DNA from 4 places in the Leclercia sp. S52 genome. Region 4 is predicted to be linked to each of the others. Evidence: predicted binding sites of a transcription regulator. Region 4 holds the regulator's gene; each other region holds the start of a gene.
What was found. The regulator Fur, encoded in region 4, represses iron uptake genes when iron is present. The targets are predictions, from matches to a motif close to ATAATAATGAGAACNACTATCAA.
Positions count from the first base shown of each region.

Region 1: a site for Fur is predicted at 2,045-2,067, ahead of fhuF (siderophore-iron reductase FhuF). Genes of this name have one in related genera too.
Region 2: a site for Fur is predicted at 2,020-2,042, ahead of AAHB66_RS10470 (TonB-dependent siderophore receptor). Genes of this name have one in related genera too.
Region 3: a site for Fur is predicted at 2,387-2,409, ahead of AAHB66_RS16560 (Nramp family divalent metal transporter). Genes of this name have one in related genera too.

Region 1 covers NZ_CP152474.1:657,538-661,543, forward strand. The annotation lists gene AAHB66_RS03150 (PTS sugar transporter subunit IIC) at 1-1,022, shown strand, start outside; gene fhuF (siderophore-iron reductase FhuF) at 1,138-1,926, opposite strand; gene AAHB66_RS03160 (DUF1435 domain-containing protein) at 2,083-2,313, shown strand; tRNA gene AAHB66_RS03165 (tRNA-Leu) at 2,354-2,441, opposite strand; tRNA gene AAHB66_RS03170 (tRNA-Leu) at 2,474-2,561, opposite strand; tRNA gene AAHB66_RS03175 (tRNA-Leu) at 2,591-2,677, opposite strand; gene rsmC (16S rRNA (guanine(1207)-N(2))-methyltransferase RsmC) at 2,818-3,846, opposite strand; gene AAHB66_RS03185 (DNA polymerase III subunit psi) at 3,949-4,006, shown strand, end outside.
Region 2 covers NZ_CP152474.1:2,172,840-2,176,845, reverse strand. The annotation lists gene AAHB66_RS10485 (helix-turn-helix domain-containing protein) at 1-88, shown strand, start outside; gene AAHB66_RS10480 (GNAT family N-acetyltransferase) at 492-1,094, opposite strand; gene catA (type A chloramphenicol O-acetyltransferase) at 1,150-1,827, opposite strand; gene AAHB66_RS10470 (TonB-dependent siderophore receptor) at 2,117-4,006, shown strand, end outside.
Region 3 covers NZ_CP152474.1:3,455,552-3,459,557, reverse strand. The annotation lists partial or broken gene AAHB66_RS16570 (EAL domain-containing protein) at 1-874, shown strand, start outside; gene AAHB66_RS16565 (NupC/NupG family nucleoside CNT transporter) at 914-2,101, opposite strand; gene AAHB66_RS16560 (Nramp family divalent metal transporter) at 2,449-3,690, shown strand; gene ypeC (DUF2502 domain-containing protein YpeC) at 3,720-4,006, opposite strand, start outside.
Region 4 covers NZ_CP152474.1:1,324,519-1,328,524, reverse strand. The annotation lists gene ybfF (esterase) at 1-563, shown strand, start outside; gene ybfE (LexA regulated protein) at 692-979, shown strand; gene fldA (flavodoxin FldA) at 1,135-1,665, shown strand; gene fur (ferric iron uptake transcriptional regulator) at 1,957-2,403, shown strand; gene chiQ (ChiQ/YbfN family lipoprotein) at 2,529-2,864, opposite strand; gene chiP (chitoporin) at 2,909-4,006, opposite strand, start outside.

The sequences.
Region 1 (4,006 bases), 670 kb from region 4:
AGCACTACGTTAAGTCGCACCAGCTCGACCCCTTCATGTGCGCCATGCTGTCGCTGATGGCCTTCCTGTTGATTGCTGCGCCGAAAACCAAAGGCGCGCTGCCGGTGGATAGCCTCGGTGGGACGGGGATCTTCACCGCCATTCTGGTGGCGATCTACTGCGTGGAGATGATGCGTTTCCTGAAGGCGCACAATATCGGTATCCGCCTGCCCGACCAGGTGCCGCCGATGATCAAGAACTCCTTCGATCTGCTGATTCCGGTGCTGGTGGTCGTGTTAACCCTCTATCCGCTGAGCCTGTTCATCCAGTCCGAGTTTGGCATGCTGATCCCGCAGGCGATTATGGCCATCTTCAAGCCGCTGGTCTCCGCGGCGGACTCCCTGCCGGCGATCCTGCTGGCGGTGCTGATTGGGCATTTGCTGTGGTTTGCAGGGATCCACGGGGCGGCGATTGTCTCCGGGATGCTGCAGATGTTCTGGCTGACCAACCTTGGGATGAACCAGACCGCGCTGGCGAACAGTGCGCCGTTGCCGCACATCTTTATGGAAGCGTTCTGGACCTTCTTCATTGTAATTGGCGGCTCCGGGGCGACGATGGGGCTGGTGTTCTGCTATCTGCGCAGCCGCTCGGCGCACCTGCGTTCGATTGGCCGTCTGAGCGTGGTACCGAGTATTTTTAACATTAACGAGCCGGTGATCTTTGGTACGCCGATCGTAATGAACCCGGTGTTCTTCATTCCGTTCCTGCTGGCGCCGATGGTGAATGCGGTACTGGCGTGGGCGGCGATGAAGCTGGATCTGATTGGCCGCGTGATCTCCGTGGTGCCGTGGACGGCGCCTGCGCCGGTGGGGGCCGCCTGGGCGCTGGGCTGGGATTTCCGCGCGGCGGTACTGGTGGTGCTGTTAGCCCTCGTCTCCGCCATCATCTACTACCCGTTCTTTAAAGTGTACGAGAAGCAGCTGCTGGCGCAGGAGGCCGAAGAGGCCCAGCGTGCCGACGAGGAAAGTCAGCAGGTGGCATAGGTAAAAGCAAAACGGCAACCCAGAGGTTGCCGTTTCTAGTATTTGTTCCCACTCCCCGTGGGAGAGGGCCAGGGTGAGGGCATCAGGCCCGCACCCAATTTCAGGCCGCACCCGTTTATTTAAGCGTGCAGTCCCCGCACTGCTGCACATCCGGCAGGCGATAGCGCTGACAGCAGGTGCGACGCACCAGCAGCCCGTCGCGCGGAACCACTGTGCGGTAAAGCGGGTTATCACGCCCATCCGACAGCTGGCGGGCAAAGAAAAGGGACTGGCGCAGCGCGTCGACCTTCTCATCGCCCAGCAGGCTTTTCATTTCATTCAGATACCAGTGAATTAAATACCCGGTATTGCTCCAGATAAGTTTGCCGTTAATCTCACCCGTCTCTTCCAGCGCCTCAACGACCGGGATCAGCGCTCGGGTAATCAGCACTTCAATTCTTTGCTGCGCAGAAAGCGAGGTCGTCTGGCTGTCTTCGTGGACGTCGATCCAGAAGCAGGCGGCGCGCCCGGTTTCGTGAAACTCAACGTGGAAGTGCTCAGGGGAGAGATCCAGCGCTACGTCCTGGGTAAGCAGGGCCAGCATCATCGGCGGCACCATCAGCCCGATATACCATTGCGCCCACAGCGACAGCAGCGGCTTGTTCTCGCGCGCCAGGGTGGGTTGATTGCGGTAGATATGATCGGAGTAGGTTGCCAGCAACGACTGCAGCTCGGCAGGGCGTTGCCACTGCGCCAGCGTCAGGGCGTGATGCGGAGGGGTCTCATCCAGCTTGATGACGTCCAGCATATGCGCACGCGTCCCGGCAATGGCATCACGTACCGCATCCGCAAGCCCGGAAGGCCCGGCCGGAAGGCGGGTTTGCCAGATAACATTCTCAATGACGTGTGCAGAGCGTATGGCCATAATTGGGCTGGATAAAAATCTAAATGATAATGATTGCCAATCCTAACTATAGATAAAACCGTGCGCAAGATTTTTTACACAAATAGGCTCTACGCTGACAAATGAGAAATTATATCATATGATATTGGTTATCATTATCGAAGTGAGAGACGGATCATGTTGAGCAGAGCGTTAGGGAGTGGATGGGGTGTGATACTGCCGGGGGCGATGATTGCCGGGCTGGCCTTTACCGATCTGTCGCTGGCGGTCTGGAAACTGATTATCGTGTCGGGATTACTGATGTCATCGGTCATGATCTGGCATAAACAACTGCGGCACTTTGTGCTGCTGCCATCTTGTGTCGCGCTGATTGCGGGAATATGGGTGCTGGCGATGAATCTGAAATGAGAGGATAACAAGGGAGAATTTCAGGGAGAGATAAGATAATTGGTGCGAGGGGGGGGGGACTCGAACCCCCACATCCTAAGGACACTAACACCTGAAGCTAGCGCGTCTACCAATTCCGCCACCTTCGCACAGTCATCTTATTTTATTGATATCGCCTCGTTGGTGCGAGGGGGGGGGGACTCGAACCCCCACATCCTAAGGACACTAACACCTGAAGCTAGCGCGTCTACCAATTCCGCCACCTTCGCCCAGTGCGAGCAATATCAATCATGGTTGTTGGTGCGAGGGGGGGGGACTCGAACCCCCACATCCAAAGGACACTAACACCTGAAGCTAGCGCGTCTACCAATTCCGCCACCTTCGCATACCAACGATACAAAAAAGTATCGCAACCACGGAGGCGCATTCTAGATGTTTTCAGCTATTCGTCAACAGATAATTGTGCCGGATGTTTTGATTGTTGCAAAAATGGCCCGATCGGGGAGATCGGGCCGGAGTGAGACGTTATTTCTTCGCCTGACGGGTCATGATCGCGCGGTAGATCTTAAAGCGACCGGTCTGAGCCAGCACTTCGTGGAAGCCGAAGACTTCATCCAGCACTTTCGGATACGGCAGGAAGGCGTTCGCCACGATGCGCAGCTCGCCGCCGCTGTTCAGATGGCGTACCGCGGTGCGGATCAACGTTTGTGCTGCTTCGAGGCTGGTTTCCATCCCGTCATGGAACGGTGGGTTGGAGATGATCATATCGAAACGGCCGGTCACGTCGGAGAGCACGTTAGAGGCGAACACCTCGCCCTCAATACCGTTAGCGGCAAGGGTCGCGCGGCTGGCTTCAATGGCAGAAGCGCCAACGTCGGTCAGGGTTAAACGCACTTTCGGCGAGTGGCTGGCCAGTACGGCGGAGAGCACGCCCGCGCCACAGCCGACATCCAGCACTTTGCCTTTAGTGTGCGGCGTGAAGGTGGAGAGCAGCAACTGGCTGCCGACGTCCAGTCCGTCACGGCTGAAGACGCCCGGCAGCGTTTTGATGGTCAGGCCATCCAGCTGGTATTCGCCCCAGTATTTTTCCGCGTCGAAGGTCGGTTTTTTGTCCAGACGGCCATGGTACAGGCCACAGCGACGGGCGCTGTCGACTTTGTTCAGCGTGACGTAATCCGCCAGCATCTGCTCGGCGCTGCGCACGCCGCTGCGGTTCTCGCCGATCACGAAAATATCGCAACCCACCGGCAGCAGGGAGAGCAGGTTCATCAGCTGGAACTGGGCTTCAGGTTTGTTCTTCGGCCAGTAGTAGATCAGCGTATCGCAGTCCGCCACGTCGCTCTGTTCAGCCACCAGGCTGTAACGGGCGCGCTCGCCCATCTGGCGGCTCAGCACCTGCCAGTGGTGATACTGCTGGGTGTGCGCGCGGCTGTCGGCGCACTCGAAACGGGCAGGCAGGTCATCCTGCATATCTCCGGCAAACAGAATACGGCTTTGTTCGAAATCATCACTGTGGCGCAGCAAGACTTCACTTGCCGGGGTAAATGCAGACATGAATTGTTCCTCAATAAACTCAGGCGGGGATTATAGTAGGTAGATGGCGCAGATTCGACACATTTGCTATATTTGCGCGCCTGACAGACAGGAGTTTTCGCAATGGCATCCCGACGAGACAGGCAATTACAGCAACTGGGCATTACCCAGTGGGCGTTGC
Region 2 (4,006 bases), 850 kb from region 4:
CCGCAGCTTTAAGCGTCAGTATGGTCAGGCGCCTGGGGCATGGCGGCGGAGTATGGGTGGCCCGGAAACACAGCAGCTATGCCAGTAATGCATATTTTGCTGCAACGTCGATCTGTAGCCGCAACACTGTGTATAAACAAGGTGCAGCGAGGTGCACGATGGCTGTTGCAAAGCGGAATGCAGATAAGTCAGGGTTAGGGTAGTAGCTATAATAAGGCATCCTCTTTATGCAGAAAATATAACCACCGATGAGTTCCTACGCTCAGGGAGGTAGCGCTGACGGAGGTAGGAATACCGTGCATAAAGAAAACGGCCAGCCTTACGGCTGCTCCGCCAGCGCCACCGTGATTTTAACGGGATAAGCGCTGTGGCGACAAAAAATATCGCTTTATGCCAACGGGTTCCTACGCCCGATTGCGGATGTGCCGCAACGCAGTGACTTTACGACCCTGAGGATATGAAGAAAAGCGTTAACCATGAATTACATAGGGTTACTTTGAGGTTTGCGAGAGGCCTTCCAGAAAGGACTGCCGGGGGCGCTTCGCTTGCCTGTCCTGTGAAACCAGGTTTCTCAACCACTCATCCATTCTCAGCGAATACATCAGGCTTGGAGGTGCATCTTCAACGTCATAAATCTCTTTGACGTATCTCAGTCCTGCTTTCTCAAGAACGTTCTGCGACGTCAGATGGTTTGCTCTGACAACGGCTGAAATCTCGGTCAGCTTAATATCATTAAATCCATATTTTATCGCGCCTCTGGCAAACTCTGTGGCCAGGCCCTTCCCCCAGGCATCTGTGGAAAAGCGATATCCAAGATTATTAATAACAATATCTTTATAACAACGAACAGTCAGCCCACCGAATCCGATGACTTTTTCAGACTGTTCGATAAGTGATATAGCCCAGTTTCCAAACCCTTGCGTGTCCCAATGGACAAGCCAGCGATTCAGAACCGTTTTTGCATAATCAATGTTCGGATAAGGCCCGGCAGGATTAAAAGTGTTCGTGGCGGGATCGCCATAAATTTTGAAAAGGTCGTCTACATCTTCTGAAGTGACAGGCCGAAGATACAATCGATTTGTTTGAACGCGCAAGTTTATCTCCAGAGGTATCAGATCTAAGAGAGATTTTATCTCTTATTAAAGCACATCACGCCTTGTGTTCTTCTGAAAGCCGCTGAATATCATCACACAGCGCCTGTAACTCGTTGATCAGCCTTGCCACGTGGAACCCATCGCACACGGAATGATGCACCTGAACGGCGAGAGGCAACAGTACTTTCCCCTGCTGGTCATAGTATTTCCCCAGCGTGAACATCGGGGAGAAAAAGTTCTGCATGTTAGCGACGTTAATATCAAAACTGGTAAAACTTACCCAGGGAATACCCGAGACGAAAAAGATATTTTCCGGAGACTCACCCTTCGGCCAATAAGCAAGGTCATCACCATGGCGTGAAACGTCTTCTGAATAAACGTTCTGGAAGTGGTGAATATCGCCATCGTACTCACTCCAGATACAGGAAAACGTCTCCGTTTCATTATGGAAAACGGTATAGCTTGGATACACTTCATCCCAAATAACCAGTTCATCGTTTTTCATCGCCATACGAAATTCCGTATGACTGTTTACGATTTTAGAAATAAGGAAAATGATGGTTGGATAAAATTTCCAGCCAGCCTGCTTAATATGTTTTAGCAGCGCGGTAATATCTAATTGCACAGTTTGGTTAAATGTACTTTGAGCAAATGACTGAAACACCTCAAAGTGCTCCCTCCTTGCCCAACGCGATAAATCAACAGGGGTATACTCTGGCGTTATTTTTTTCATTTTTAACCTTAGGGTAGCAAACGCGTTTGTGAGAGTAGCGCATCCTGATACAGGAGGAAAGAAAATGCCGTCGGGTTTCCGCTGCTCCCTCGATTAAGACCTTACTGTCCCCTCCTAAAAAACCCCATCAAATTCATGCCATTACATTAACATTTTTTAACACTAACTGTTTACATTGTAATGATTATTCATATCATCCTGATAATCACTATCACCTTAGCAGGTGATGTTCTTGCGGTACGGGGCATCTACGCCACCGAGACCTTTAAAAATCAGGACGATCACAATAATGAAACCGCGTTACCTCTGGGCTTTAAATCATTGTTTATTAATGATGTTATCCGCCAATGCCTCGGCTGAAACTCAAAAAGAAGAGTCGCTGGTGGTCTCTGCCAGCCGAACGAATCACTCCATTACCGACATGGCACAGACCACCTGGGTCATTGAACAAGCTGAAATCGAACAGCAGGTTCAGGGCGGTAAAGAGCTGAAAGAGGTGCTGGCACAGCTGATTCCCGGGATGGATGTCAGCAGCCAGGGGCGTACCAATTACGGGATGAATATGCGTGGTCGTTCGATGATGGTGATGGTCGACGGCGTGCGGTTAAACTCCTCGCGCAGCGACAGCCGCCAGCTGGATTCTATCGATCCGTTCAATATCTCCCGCATTGAAGTCATCTCCGGCGCAACCTCCCTTTACGGCGGGGGCAGTACCGGCGGCTTAATCAACATCGTCACTAAAAAGGGCCAGCCGGAAACGGAAGTCGAGTTCCAGACAGGCATGAAAACGGGCTTCAACAGCCATAACGACAATGACGAGAACGTCGCGGCAGCGGTCAGCGGCGGTAACGACAACGCATCAGGGCGCCTGTCAGTGGCGTATCAGCGCTTTGGCGGCTGGTACGACGGCAATGGCGACGAGGTGATCGTTGATAATACCCAGACCGGATTGCAATACTCCGACCGCCTGGACGTGATGGGCACCGGCACGCTGAATATCGACGATAATCAGCAGCTGCAGGTCACCACGCAGTATTACAAAAGTGAATCCGACGGTAAGCACGGCCTCTTTCTTGGCGAAAACTTCTCGGCGGTGACCGGTTCCGGCAATGCCTACAACAAAAACAACCTCGACTCCGACCGTATTCCGGGCACCGAACGCCACCTGATCAACCTGCAATACGCCAACACCGATTTCTGGGGCCAGGATCTGCTCGCCCAGATTTACTACCGTGACGAGAGCCTGACGTTTTATCCCTTCCCTACCCTTTCCGGCGGCCGGGTCACCAGCATTGGTGCATCACAGCAAAAAACCGATTTCTACGGCGGCAAGCTGACCCTTAACAGTAAACCGCTGGACGATTTGACGCTGACGTGGGGTGTCGATGCCGAGCATGAAACCTTCGACGCCAATCAGCAATTTTTCGACCTGAATAAAGCAGCGGCCAGCGGCGGCATGAAGCTGGATAACGCCTATAACGTCGGGCGCTATCCGGGCTACAGCATCACCAACCTCGCTCCCTTCCTGCAGTCCAGCTACGACTTCTCCGCCATCACCCTGAGCGGCGGTGTGCGCTATCAGTACACGGAAAACAAGGTCGACGACTTTATTGGTTACGCCCAACAGCAGGGTATCGCCACGGGCAGAGCCACCTCGGCAGACGCCGTGCCGGGCGGAAAAACCGACTACAACAACCTGCTGTTTAACGCCGGTATTCTGGGCCATCTGACCGAACGCCAGCAGCTGTGGTTTAACTTCTCCCAGGGCTTTGAGATCCCGGATCTGGCGAAATATTACGGCTCCGGCACCTATCAGCTGGTGAACGGCCATTATCGTCTGGTCAACAGCGTTAACGTTAATGACTCAAAACTCGACGGGATTAAAGTTGATGCGTTCGAGCTGGGCTGGCGCTACACCGGGGATAACCTGCGCACGCAGATCGCCGGATACTATTCGCTTTCCGACAAAACCATCAACATCAATAAAAGCGACATGACCATCAACGTCGAAGATGACGAGCGTCGCATCTACGGTGTTGAGGGTCAGGTGGATTATTTCTTCACCGACAGCGCGTGGAGCACCGGCACCAACTTCAACCTCATCAAATCAGAAACCCGCGTCGACGGAAAATGGGAGAAGCTGACGGTAGACAGCGCCAGCCCGTCCAAGATGAGCGCA
Region 3 (4,006 bases), 2.1 Mb from region 4:
GTGGAGTACAAGTGCGGCGAAAGTCTCTACCATACGCTCGGCCAGCTCAGCTGGCTGGCGGAAAAAGTCCTGCCAGGCGCATCAGGTCCTGTCGCTGAATAACAGCCAGGAGACAGTCTCCGGGCAGACGACGGAGCGCGTCCTGATGCTTAGCCGTGTTAAGCAGGCGCTGGATGAGGGCGGCTTACGCCTGTATGCCCAGCCTATCCAGAGAGGAGACGGCGGAGGCTATCACGAAATCCTTTCGCGTCTGGAGAGCGACGGAGAGATCCTGACGCCCGATAAGTTTCTGCCGCTGGTGGCGCAGTTTAACCTGAGCCGACGCTTCGATATCAGCGTGGTAGAGGCGCTGCTGGCATGGTTGCGGGATCACCCCACAGACGCGCTCTGCGCGCGTTTCTCGGTGAACCTGATGCCCTTAACGCTGATGCAAAAAGAGGTTGCGGCGGAGATCATCGCCCTGTTTGAACGCTACAGGGTAAAACCGCAGACGGTGATCATAGAGGTGACCGAAGAGCAGGCGTTCTCCAATTCGGAAGTCAGTATCGCCAACATTCAGCAACTGCGTCACTACGGCTTCAAACTTGCCATCGACGACTTCGGTACTGGCTACGCCAATTACGAACGCCTCAAGCGCCTGCAGGCGGATGTCATCAAGATTGATGGCTGCTTCGTGAAGGATATTTGTAGCGACACAATGGATGCGATGATTGTGAAGTCGATCTGCAATCTGGCGAAGACCCGCTCTCTGTGTGTGGTGGCGGAGTATGTAGAAACGGAGGAGCAGCGAGAGATGTTGCTCGCCTCGGGAGTGGACTATCTGCAGGGGTATTTAGTGGGTAAACCGCGCCCGCTCAGTGAATTACAGGCGTAAAAAAACCGGGGAGGATAAGTCCCCGGTTTTTTTTGCTGATTACAGAACCAGTGCAGCGATAGACGCAGACAGGACGCTGACCAGCGTAGAACCGTAAACCAGTTTCAGACCGAAGCGGGAAACCACGTTACCCTGCTCTTCGTTCAGGCCTTTAATCGCACCCGCGATGATACCGATAGAAGAGAAGTTGGCGAAGGAGACCAGGAAGACAGAGAGAATGCCTTCGGCGCGCGGGGAGAGGGAACCAGCGATTTTCTGCAGATCCATCATGGCGACGAATTCGTTAGAAACCAGTTTGGTTGCCATAATACTGCCCACCTGCAGCGCTTCGCTTGCCGGCACACCCATTACCCAGGCAATCGGGTAGAAGATGTAACCCAGGATGCCCTGGAAGGAGATACCCAGTACGGCAGCAAACAGGGCGTTCAGCGCGGAGATCAGGGCGATAAAGCCGATCAGCATCGCTGCAACGATAACCGCCACTTTGAAACCTGCCAGAATGTACTCGCCCAGCATTTCGAAGAAGCTCTGACCTTCGTGCAGATTCGCCATCTGCAGGTTCTCTTCACTTTCATCCACGCGGTACGGGTTGATCAAGGACAGAACGATAAAGGTGCTGAACATGTTCAGAACCAGCGCAGCAACCACGAATTTTGGCTCCAGCATGGTCATATACGCGCCCACGATAGACATGGAAACGGTAGACATTGCAGTGGCCGCCATGGTGTACATGCGGTTGCGGGACATTTTGCCGAGGATATCTTTATAAGCGATAAAGTTCTCAGACTGACCGAGGATCAGGGAGCTTACGGCGTTGAAAGATTCCAGTTTGCCCATGCCGTTCACTTTCGACAGCACGGTACCGATAGCGCGGATCACAATCGGCAGAATGCGAATGTGCTGCAGAATACCGATCAGAGCAGAGATGAAGACGATAGGGCACAGAACTTTCAGGAAGAAGAATGCCAGACCTTCGTCGTTCATTTTACCGAACACGAAGTTGGTCCCTTCATTAGCAAATCCGAGCAGTTTTTCGAACATCTCAGAGAAGCCCTTCACAAAGCCCAGACCAACGTCTGAGTTCAGGAAGAACCAGGCAAGCAGCACTTCAATGACGAGCAACTGAATAACATAACGAATACGGATTTTTTTGCGATCGCTGCTGACCAGCAACGCAAGCACGGCAACGACAACAAGTGCCAGGACAAAATGTAGGACGCGGTCCATATTTGCTCCAAATATGAGGCAGGTTTAATTTCGCTGCACATTCTATGAAACAAGCGTAAAGAAAACGAGATCAAAGCCACACTATAGTCACGTCCTGTGACGAGACTCAAAAATAGTGACATGAGATACATTTTTGTTATGTTGTGTAAAAGCGTTAAAAGTTAAGTTTGTGTGCTACGCTTCACAAAGGTTGCGTATTTTTTACGCCCGCCAGCTTATTCATCATTCCAGCCTGCTGATTGTTCTTCGCTATCACTGTAATCACGATAACCACTTTAAATGAACTTGATAATCATTCGCATTTTGGTAGCATTAAACATAGCAAAGGCTATATTCCTGAGGCAAAAATGAGCAACAGTCGCGTTGATGAGAGTAGCAGTGGCAGAGCAGCACGCAAAATGCGGTTTGCATTAATGGGACCTGCGTTTATTGCCGCTATTGGCTATATCGATCCCGGTAACTTTGCCACCAACATCCAGGCCGGGGCCAGCTTCGGCTATAAACTGCTGTGGGTGGTGGTATGGGCCAACCTGATGGCGATGATGATCCAGGTGCTGTCGGCAAAACTGGGCATCGCCACCGGTAAAAACCTCGCCGAGCAGATCCGCGACCACTATCCGCGTCCGCTGGTCTGGTTTTACTGGGTGCAGGCAGAGATTATCGCTATGGCGACCGACCTTGCGGAATTTATTGGTGCCGCGATCGGTTTTAAGCTGATCCTGGGGGTATCGCTGCTGCAGGGCGCGGTGTTAACCGGTATCGCCACCTTCCTGATCCTGATGCTGCAACGTCGCGGGCAGAAGCCGCTCGAAAAAGTGATCGGCGGCCTGCTGCTGTTCGTGGCGGCAGCCTATATTGTTGAACTGATCTTCTCTCAGCCTGACTTCGTAGAGCTTGGCAAAGGGATGGCTATTCCGAGCCTACCCACCACCGAAGCGGTGTTCCTGGCGGCCGGGGTACTGGGGGCGACAATTATGCCGCACGTGATCTATCTGCACTCCTCGCTGACTCAGAATCTGCACGAGGGGTCGCGGCATGAACGCTATTCCGCGACCAAATGGGACGTGGCGATCGCCATGACCATCGCCGGGTTTGTGAATCTGGCAATGATGGCCACCGCCGCGGCGGCATTCCACTTCAACGGTCATACCGGTATTGCCGATCTGGATCAGGCCTATCTGACGCTGGAACCTTTACTCAGCCACGCGGCGGCCACCATTTTTGGCCTGAGCCTGGTGGCGGCGGGTCTCTCGTCGACGGTGGTGGGCACCCTGGCGGGGCAGGTGGTGATGCAGGGCTTTGTACGCTTCCATATTCCGTTGTGGGTGCGTCGCTCCGTCACCATGCTGCCGTCCTTTATCGTGATCCTGATGGGGTTGGATCCGACCCGCATTCTGGTGATGAGCCAGGTGCTGCTGAGTTTTGGTATTGCACTGGCGCTGGTGCCGCTGCTGGTATTTACCAGCGACAGGAAGTTGATGGGCGATCTGGTGAACAGCGTGATGGTCAAACGGGCAGGGTGGGCGATAGTGGTGCTGGTGGTGGCGCTGAACCTGTGGCTGCTGATCGGCACAGCACTGGGCTTATAAAAAAGGCGCCGCGAGGCGCCTTTTTCCTGTTAGTGACGGTGACCGTGTCCGCCATGACCGTGACCTTTGCGGCCGCGGTGGTCATCACGATCGTTCCAGCCTTCGCGGTAGCCACGCTCGTAAGCGTTGCGTTTATCCCAGCCACGATGATAGCCGTTATCATGTTTGTGCCAGCGGTTGCCACGCCATTCATAATTACGATGCCAGTAGCCGCGATCACGCCAGCCGCCACCGTCCCAGTAGTTACCGTAATTATCGCGATCGCCAATTTGTAATTTTATCGATGGCAACAGGGTGATTTCGCCAGCATTAGCGA
Region 4 (4,006 bases):
TGCTGGATACGCTGGATGAACATAAGATTGAAAAGGCGATCCTGGTCGGTCACTCAATGGGCGGCAAAGCGGTGATGGCGCTGACGGCGCTCGCGCCAGAGCGGATTGCCGGCCTGGTGGCGATCGACGTCGCCCCGGTGGATTATGACGTGCGACGCCACGATGAGATCTTCGCCGCCATTAACGCCGTCACCGACGCAGGCGTCAGCACCCGCCAGCAGGCCGCGGCGCTGATGCGTGAACATCTGGACGAAGAAGGTGTAGTGCAGTTCCTGCTGAAATCCTTCGTCGACGGCGAGTGGCGCTTCAACGTGCCGGTTCTCTGGGATCAGTATGACCAGATCGTTGGCTGGCAGCCGGTACCGGCGTGGCCGCACTCTACCCTGTTCATCACTGGCGGCAATTCCCCCTATGTCACCGAAGCGTACCGCGACGCGCTGCTGGCGCAATTCCCTCAGGCCAAAGCGCATGTCATTGCCGGGGCCGGGCACTGGGTCCATGCCGAAAAACCAGACGCGGTGCTGCGCGCTATCCGCCGTTACCTCGCTGACATCAATAATTGATTAAAAAGAGAGCGACTGGTCGCCTGCGGGCCTCCAGTCGTTGGCGTGCCGTTTTCGGTGATGTATGATGGCGCGCTTATCGCCCGGGCATTAGCAGGGTGTCTTGTTTCCCCCGAAGTCTCAGAATCATGGCCAAAGAACACACGGACCGCACGACAATAGATCTGTTCGCGAATGAGCGTCGCCCGGGACGACCGAAAACCAATCCGCTTTCGCGTGATGAACAGCTGCGCATTAATAAGCGCAATCAGCTTAAACGCGATAAGAGTCGTGGGCTTAAACGCGTCGAGCTGAAACTGAATGCTGTAGCCGTCGATGCGCTGAACGAGCTGGCAAATGCCCGTGAGATCAGCCGCAGTGAGCTTATCGAAGAGATGCTGATTGCGCAGCTCGGGAAATGGCACGGCAAAGCGTAAGTCAGAAAACTCCCCTTCTTGTTGCTTTCATGTAGCACAGAGTGCAGTCCTGCGTGATAGCAGTTTCCGCAGGCTTCTCTGTTCTGCTATGATTGCCCTTATCCGTGGCTAAATTGCGCCACCATACCATTAAGTATCAAGAGGTTATTTTACTCATGGCAATCATCGGCATTTTTTTCGGCAGCGACACGGGTAACACCGAAAATATCGCAAAAAACATTCAAAAACAGTTAGGTAAAGACGTTGCCGATGTGCATGACATTGCGAAAAGCAGCAAAGAAGATATCGAAGGTTACGATATTCTGCTGCTGGGCATCCCGACCTGGTATTACGGTGAAGCGCAGTGTGACTGGGACGATTTCTTCCCGTCTCTGGAAGAGATCGACTTTAACGGCAAGCTGGTTGCCCTGTTCGGCTGTGGCGATCAGGAAGACTACGCAGAGTACTTCTGTGATGCCCTCGGCACCATTCGCGATATCATAGAGCCACGCGGCGCGGTGATTGTAGGCCACTGGCCAACTGCCGGTTACCACTTCGAGGCCTCTAAAGGTCTGGCCGATGATAATAACTTTGTGGGCCTCGCCATTGACGAAGATCGCCAGCCGGAACTGACCGCTGAACGCGTCGACAAATGGGTAAAACAGATTCGCGAAGAGCTGCACCTCGACGACATCCTTAATGCCTGATGATGTCGCGGCGCAACGCTAAAGTTGCGCCGCATCGATAGGTAATACCAATCAAAATAATTGCTACAAATTTTTAACTTTTGCTGCCATACCTGTACAATGATCCAGGAGTAAACGGGGAACCTTGTAACAACTTTGTTGGCGGTACCACGTTTTTATAAGCATACTTTACTTGAGACTTGCAGTTTTCATTACGTCATGGCAGTTCTATAATGAGACGCATTATCCCAGGTGCATTTTCTGTCACTTCTTCTTTAGAAGTGAATCGTTTAGCAACAGGACAGATTCCGCATGACTGACAACAATACCGCATTAAAGAAGGCCGGACTGAAAGTCACGCTTCCACGGTTAAAAATCCTGGAAGTGCTTCAGGGTCCGGATAACCATCATGTCAGTGCGGAAGACTTATACAAGCGTCTGATCGACATGGGCGAAGAGATTGGTTTGGCTACCGTTTACCGTGTACTGAACCAGTTCGACGATGCAGGCATCGTTACGCGTCATAATTTCGAAGGCGGTAAATCCGTGTTTGAACTGACGCAGCAGCATCACCACGATCACCTGATTTGCCTCGACTGCGGCAAAGTGATCGAATTCAGCGATGATTCCATCGAATTACGTCAGCGCGAAATTGCCGCACGTCATGGCATTCGTCTGACCAACCACAGTCTGTACCTGTACGGCCACTGTGCCGAAGGCGACTGCCGCGAAGATGACCACGCGCACGACACGAAATAATCTTTGCACTGATTCTGAGCCAACCTGACGGTTGGCTTTTTTTTTGCCTTTTACAGGCAAAAAAAAGAGCCCGGTGGCGCTACGCTTACGCGGGCCTACGGGCTCTGGGTGTGGCAAACAGCAGATTACTTCGCGTTGTTGTTGCTACGAATTTCCTGCCAAATCTTATCGCAGTTTTTGGTCACATCCTGATTGTTACCCGTCTTACGCGCCTGAATACAGGCCTGGTAATCCGCCACCCGGACGGTTTCCTGAGTCGCAAACTGCTCGTGCGCCTTCTCCTGACGCAGCACGTTCAGCACGCTCTGACAGGCTTCGATCTTTTCTGGTGACCCTTCAGCGGTATTGATGCACGCGCTGTAGGCCTCTTTCAGACGGGTGTCTTCTTTCTGGGTCTGGGGTTGTGCGCAGGCGGCCAGTCCTGATGCCAGCACCGCAACCAGTACGATTTTTTTCAGCATAGCGGTCTCCAGTCAGGCGGGGATCGTCCCCGCCTGGCTTGTCATCAGAAGATGGTGAACGGGGCGATAACCATAAACTTCACGTCACGCTCATCCTGGAAGATGTTGCCGTAACCGCCGCCGTAGCTTGGGATATCGGAGTGGTTGTCATACTGCGTGAAGTGCAGTTTGAACATGGTCCCTTTCGCGCGACCGTCCTGCAGGGTGTAGATCGCATCCAGGCTGTAGGCAGATTCCTTGATCTTGTTGGAGGCGATATCTTCACGCTGACCGGCGCTGTTGATTAACCAGTCTGCCGGTTTCGCATCCCAGGCGTAGACGTAAGACGCGCCGACGCTCCAGCCCGCCAGGTTCCAGTTGCTCAGGTCATACATGGCACCGAAGAAGACCGCTTTTTCGCCGTTGGCGTTAAAGTCGGAGCGGTTATCCCACCACACGTCCAGACGCCCGTTGGAAGAGGCGTAGGTTGGGGTCATACGCTGCAGGAAGTAGCCCTGCTGCCCTTCCGCCTTGACGTAAGTCCCTTCCAGACGTAAATCGACCTGGCCGACCTTGTAACCCAGCGTCAGCGCCTGCAGCCATGCCGTACCGTCGTAGATATCGTTCACGGTGCCGCTGTCGGCTTTATCACGCGTGCCGTAGAACTGATAGCTGGTAGAGAGCGGGCCGCCGATGATATCCAGCTTGTAGCTGGCTTTGGCAAAATACTGATCGATGAAGCCTTCAGCCTGACCAAAGGCGGCTTCCAGAATCAGGTTATTTTTGAAATCGTACTTCGCGCCGAAGGAGTGGAGATAGTCGACACGAGTTTTTCTGTCATTCTGATAGAACTTGTCCATCTCAAGGTGCCACGGCGCTTTGTACTCGTTGGTCCACATGTACGAGAAACTCAACGCACCGCTATCGCCGTAGTCAAAGTTGGCCCCGGCTTCGGCACCCTGATAGGTACCCGGCATAAAGCTCCAGTGCGGCGCTAACAGGGTTTGACCGGTTGGCTGCAGCCAGCCACCGCGCGCCCATACCGGACCGTATTTAAACTTTGCCGCCGCTTTATACAGGCTGATCCCGCTCTTATCACCGGACCAGTCCTCTTTATAGGCTTTGTTGCTGGAGGAGAAGGCAATTTCGTTCGGGTGGCCGCT